Linked DNA regions of Syntrophobacter fumaroxidans MPOB. The protein of the gene in region 2 interacts with the protein of the main gene of each other region in a pairwise test. Links are inferred from orthologs where the notes say so. Each region holds a gene or a part of one and is shown on either strand. Other genes may lie near its edges.

Evidence for each region. The genes of interacting proteins can lie anywhere in the genome.
Region 1: the proteins of pheT (region 2) and secD interact in binary tests that used the Escherichia coli proteins (3 or more experiments, as listed by UniProt). The link is inferred for Syntrophobacter fumaroxidans MPOB from one-to-one orthologs.

Annotation. Positions count from the first base shown.
Region 1 is NC_008554.1:1,533,155-1,536,217, forward strand. What follows is about bases 6-2,996. They hold secD (protein translocase subunit SecD), read right to left. Parts: upstream 2,307-2,996; coding sequence 705-2,306; downstream 6-704. Other genes in these bases: secF (protein translocase subunit SecF), read right to left, coding at 6-672; yajC (preprotein translocase subunit YajC), read right to left, coding at 2,501-2,845. Outside these bases: more of secF, read right to left, coding at 1-5. UniProt on the Escherichia coli protein: Part of the Sec protein translocase complex. Interacts with the SecYEG preprotein conducting channel. SecDF uses the proton motive force (PMF) to complete protein translocation after the ATP-dependent function of SecA.
Region 2 is NC_008554.1:518,382-521,528, reverse strand. The notes cover bases 73-3,147. They hold pheT (phenylalanine--tRNA ligase subunit beta), read right to left. Parts: upstream 2,774-3,147; coding sequence 371-2,773; downstream 73-370. Other genes in these bases: pheS (phenylalanine--tRNA ligase subunit alpha), read right to left, coding at 3,072-3,147; SFUM_RS02200 (PilZ domain-containing protein), read right to left, coding at 73-349. Also shown: more of SFUM_RS02200, read right to left, coding at 1-72.

The DNA.
Region 1 (3,063 bases), 1.0 Mb from region 2 along the record:
TATGGTGATCAGGATGTCGTGCACGAGGGACACCAGTGCCCCGAGCGCGTAAGGCAACTTGAGGATCCAGCACAGAACGAGCGTGACGCACAGCGCCGCCACAACAAGGTAGGTGACGTTCGTCTGGAGAGCCTCCATGAAGTAGATCCCGACCATCAACACGCCGCCCATCACGGCACTGGTAACCCATTTGAATTCGAACCTGCCGGAAATGTAGATGGCGATGAAGAGCAGCGCGTAGTACATCGCCTTGAGCGCTTTCTGCCGCAGATCTTCGCCCACTTTGGGACCCACCATCTCCACGCGGAGCACGGTGGCCTTGCCTTCACCGAAAGCTTTGGCAAGATCGCGATCGAACTTCTGCGACAGGGCCTGCAGCTCGGACGGCATGGCATCGGTTCGGATCAGGTACTCGTTGTTCTCCTTCGAACCGACTTGCTGGATGGTGCTGTTGGCGGCCTCTTCTTTGAGCGCCTCCCGAATCGCGTCCGGGTTTGTGGGCTGGCTGAATTTCACCTGGAGCAGGGTTCCGCCGGCAAAGTCGACGCCCATGTTCAGGCCTTTCAAGTAGAACGCCGCCAATCCGATCAAGAGAACGACGACGGACGCAAGGAACGCTTTGTAGCGCATCCCCACAAAATTCAGATTGATACCGGGCTTGATCAGTTCCATTACCGCTCACCCCTTTTGGCGTCCGTGACGGACTAGATGCTCAGAGTTTTGATCCGCCGCTGGACGAGAAGGTAGTCAAAGATGACGCGCGTGACGAAGATCGCCGTAAACATGTTGGCCGCCAAACCCACGGTCAGGGTGACCGCGAATCCCCTCACGGGACCGGTGCCGAACTGGAGCAGCACCAGGGCGGCGATGATGGTGGTGACGTTCGCATCGAGAATCGTCAAGGTAGCCCTGTCATAGCCCGTTTCCAAGGCTGCCCGCGGCGTCTTGCCCAATCGCAGTTCTTCCCGTATTCGTTCATAGATGAGTACGTTCGCGTCGACGGCCATGCCGATGGTGAGGGCGATACCCGCAATGCCGGGCAGCGTCAGGGTGAACCCGAACGCCGCCATGCCCGCCAGCACCAGGAGCACGTTGAGCGCCAGGGCGAGGTCGGCCACGACACCTCCGAACCGGTAATAGATGAGCATGAAAAGAATGGTTCCGATGCCGCCCACGATGGATGCAAGCACCCCCTTGTTGATCGAATCGGCCCCAAGGGAAGGCCCGACCGTCCTTTGCTCGAGGATCTTCACCGGCGCGGGAAGCGCACCCGCTCTCAGCACGATGGCCAGATCGCGAGCTTCCTGGTCGGTGAATGATCCCGTGATGGTCGCCTTGCCGCCGCCGATGGTCTCCTGGATGACCGGAGCGGAGTAGACGACCCCGTCCAGCACGATGGCAAGCTGCTTCTTCACGTTGGCTTCAGTGATCTTTTCAAACAACTTGGCCCCCTGGGCGTCGAAATCCAGGGCGACATATGAACTGCTGTGCTGGCGGTCGATTTCCACCTGGGCGTTGGTGATGTATTCGCCGCTCATGAGGGTCCGGTCGTTGAGCACGATTTGACTTTCCGTCCTCTGCCGGGTTGTCCGGTCCGTGTGCTTCATGGGATAGATTTTGGTCCCCGCCGGCGCCTTGCCCGACTTCACGTCCTGAGGGCTCACGCCCTCCGCCACCAGCTTGAATTCCAGTTGGGCCGTCTTGCCGATAAGTTCCACGGCGCGCTGCGGGTCTTGAATGCCGGGCAGCTGCACCAGGATGCGATCCTCGCCCTGCGGCCTGATGTCCGGTTCGCTGACGCCGAACTGATCGATGCGATTGCGTATGGTCTCCAGACCCTGGGCTATGGCCGCCTTCTGGACCCGTTCCACTTCTTTCTCGTGGACCGTCAGCATGACCTTGACGGTTCCTTCGGGCTGCGTTTCGGCGCTGACCCATTTCAGTGTGGGAAATTCTTTCTCCACGAGCGGGCCGATTTGACTCTGCTGCTCGGTCCCCGGGAGCTGAACCTCTATATCCCACTTGCCGGTCTTGTCGATCTTGTTGAACGCAATCTTCTCTTTCCGGAAAGCGTCCTTGAGGTCCTCGGCCAAGCGCGTCGCAGTGTTGCTCACCGCTTGGTCCGCTTCAACCTCCAGGATGAGATGCATGCCGCCCTGGAGATCGAGTCCCAGTCTGATCTTGTCTTTCGGCAAGAATTTGCTCCATCCCGGAGGCAAGGTCGAGACGAAAGTCGGCACCAGATAAACGACCCCCACAATGAGGACCACAACCACAAGAAGTGCTCGCCATTTAAGATTGCTCAAGTTCGCTCCTCCCGAAGCTCAATCGAGACTTTCCCTGAATCCGAGTGGGCCCTCCCTCTCCATCGCGCACGGCACGGGAACGCAACGCCACTCGGCCGGAACATGTTTTCCCGCTGTGACCGGAACGGGAAAGGGCACCCGACGTTTCCGCCCGCACCCGCCCGCATGTCAGGCCGCCGATGGCCCGAGGGCGCCTATTCGGCGGGAGTCTCACCCTTGGAAATCAAGGCCGCGATGTATCCTCTGTGCACCTTGACTCGAACCTTGTCGGCAATTTCGATAGTCGCCACCGTGTCGGTCAAACCGGTGATCTTGCCCTGCAGTCCTCCTTGCGTGAGGACGACGTCGTCCTTTTTCAGGTTGCCCAGCATGGCCCGGTGTTCTTTCTGTTTCTTTTGCTGAGGCCTGATCAGGAGAAAGTAGAAAATCGCGACCATGATGATCAATGGTGCGAAAGCCGCCAGACCGCCGCCTGCGCCTTCCGCGGCGCCGCCCTGGCCAGTCGTGCCCATTGCATAAGCAATACCGGTCAAATCCATTTGGTCCTCCATGCTGCCTTTTTAGGTTGCCGAACCGGAAATCCCCTTGCCTTTCCGGAACATAGGCCGTGCCGAGCTCCCGATTCCCAATCCGGTAACCTCCATGCATCCAAACGAAAGCGTTATATAAACGATATTTTGTGAAAATTGTCAATGGTCTTGAGCCGTGCGGCGCGGGCTTCGACGGAGTTTCGCGCAAGACCGCCCCGTTGAAGAAA
Region 2 (3,147 bases):
CCGGATATTGCTCGGCCAACTCGGCCAGCAACCGCTCCGTGTCGCGTTCCGCATTGACGAACTTGACCCCCATCCCTCTCGGGGTCAACGCATCCGACGGACCATGAATGTTCGCCCAGACAACCTCGCCGTAAACCTCGACGGGATTCCTCATGCCCGGAAACTGCAGCACGAGCCTGAGCTTGGCGTTCAGCGGCGCCGGCTCCTGGCAGACCACCAGAATCCCGCGCTCGTTGAAATGCATCGATGTCCCGCGGCGCAATTGATCACCCATGAAATACGTCACCAGACAGGGCTGTTTCTTCTCCGGTCCCCCGTCTTTCGATGATGGACGTTCCCGTTCGCTCATTCTTCGGTCCCTCGGCTGTGATCATCTCAACCTGGCGTCGAACTCCACCAGAACCTTGCTCACCAAACCTTCATGGAGGCGGTTCACTTCCTCGTCGGTCAAACTGCGGTCGGCAGCCCGGTAAACCAGCCTGTACCCGATGCTCTTTCTTCCGGCCCCCAATTGCGGGTCTCTATATATATCGAATATATCGATGTGTTCCAAGAGCGCTTCACCCTGACTCCGGATGAAATCGAACGGCCCCTGCACGGGAACGCTCTCGTCCACGACGAGCGCCATGTCCCGCGAAACCGACGGGAATTTCGGCAAACTGCTGAAAAAGGCGGGCGGCCGCGCGATTCCGAACAGTCTCTCGAAATCGAGATCGAACACGAACACGGGTTTCTTCAGGTCGAAGGCGGCCCGGACGTCGGCGGCCACCCTTCCCACGGCTCCGAGGTTCAGTTCCCCGTGCATGATCGTGGCGGCGCATGCCGCGTCCAGATAAGGAGGCGGAGCTTCGGAGTCAAATCGAACGCCCTCGATGTGCAAGAGTTCCAGGATCCCTTCCACGATGCCCTTGGCGTCGGCATAATCCACGTCGTCATCGCCGCCGTAGAGCAGGTTCAGGGAACGCTTTCCGGCCAGAATCCCGGCCACCTCGTGGACCTCCTCGGGGAGCGGGGCCCCCTCGACGGGCAGAAACACCTTGCTCAATTCGAACAGCTTCAGATCGTCGTTCTTGTGATCGAAGTTGTACCGGGCCGTTTGCAGCAGGCTCGGCACCAGCGTGGTGCGCATCACCGCCTGCTCCTCGCTGAGCGGGTTCCTGATCTGAACGGGATTCAGGCGCCTGTCGCCCGCCGGGAATTTCAATTTCCGAAGGGATTCCATCGAAACGAACGAGTAGTTGATGGCCTCAAAGAACCCCGCGCCCTCGAGATAGCCCTTGATGTCCATCCGCGCCTGCAGATGCCGATCCAGCGAAGCGGCTTCCATTCGCACCTCGGGGTAGGTCACGGGCACCCGGTCGTATCCGGCCAACCTGGCGATTTCCTCAGCAAGATCGACTTCGCGCGTGATGTCGGGCCGGAAAGTCGGCGGGATCACCTCGAGGCCGCCGCCGTTCTCCTCGACCTGCATCTCGATGGAGCGGAGCGCCCCGGCCATTTCCGCGGGGGTGAGGTCCGTTCCCAGAAAACGATTCACCCGGTCCGTCCTCAGGACCAGCACCGGTTTCTCGGCGGGGCGAGGATACGCGTCGACCCTTCCCGTCGCGAGGTCTCCGCCGCCGACTTCCACCATCAGTTGAGCAGCCCGGTCCAGGGCGCGGATCACACCCTCCGGGTCCACACCCCGCTCGAAACGGTAGCTCGACTCCGTTCGCAAGCCGAGCTTGCGACTGCTGCGCCGTATGCACCTTGGTTCGAAGCAGGCGCTCTCGATGAGCACGCGCCTCGTCCGCGCGCCGATTTCCGAATCGAGTCCTCCCATTATCCCCGCCACGGCAACCGGTCCCACACCGTCACAGATCATCAGGGTATCCCCGAACAAGATTCTCTCGGTTCCATCCAGCGTGGTGAATCGTTCGCCCTCGCGGGCATAACGCACGACGATCCGTTGCTCGCGCAAAAGGTCGAAGTCGAACGCATGCAGCGGTTGCCCCAATTCCATCAGGATGTAGTTCGTCACATCCACGATATTGTTTATGGACCGCAATCCGACGGCTTCCAGCCTGTCCTTGAGCCATTGCGGAGAAGGCCCGACGGTGATTCCTTCGATAACGCGCGCGGCATATCGCGGGCATCCATCCGGAGCATCGATCCGAACCGAGGCAAGGGAATCGACCTCCGGCCCGGTTTCCCGGCACGCAACGGCCGGATATCGCAACCGCACGCCGGAAATGGCCGCGATCTCGCGGGCAATGCCGACGATGGACAGGCAGTCGCCGCGGTTGGGGGTCACCGCGACGTCGAGGATCGTGTCGTCTAGATCCAGGGCTTCGGACAAGGGCACCCCCACAGGCACCTCGCCCGGCAGAGGCCAGATTCCCGAGGCGTCTTCGCCCAGTCCCAGTTCCTTCTGCGAACAGAGCATGCCCAGCGAGGCCACCCCTCGAATCGTTGCCTGCCCGATTTTGACACCACTTGCCAGTTCGGCGCCGGGAAGCGCCAGCGGAACGATCTGCCCCGCCTTCACATTGGGCGCGCCGCACACGACGGAGTACCGTCCGTGCCCGTCGGAAACCTCGCAGACGCTCAGACGATCCGCCCGGGGGTGCGGCTCAACCTTTTCCACCCGTGCCGTCACCACCCTGCCCAGGCATGGATGCAAGGGATGACAGCCGTCGATTTCGAGCCCCACCATCGTCAGTCGATGCGTCAGTTCCTCGACGGAAAGCGAGGTCTCAACATAATCCCGGAGCCACTTCAAGCTGACAATCATCTCGAATTCCTTAATGTTATTATCGGCATGGCAGCGTTTGAACCCAAGCGAATACTATCATCGACCGCCCTCGCGACACCCACTCCCTGCATCGGGCGCGCAGACGAATGCCGGCTTTCACGCCTCGGCACCGCGCGCACAACGGCTGCCCATTCGATGACGACGGCTGAAGATCGGAATTACAGGGTGGGACGGAAGGCGGATGCTTGAAAGTGACGGGGCTGCCCCCTGCGATTCCGCCACATATCCCGACTGGCGTCGCCTGGACGTCCGTTCGTGCGCCGGAACGGTTCCCGGCTTAAAACTGCCTGAGGAAGCGGAAATCGTTCTCGAAGAAAAGCCGCAGATCATCGATCCCATATTTGAGCATGGTG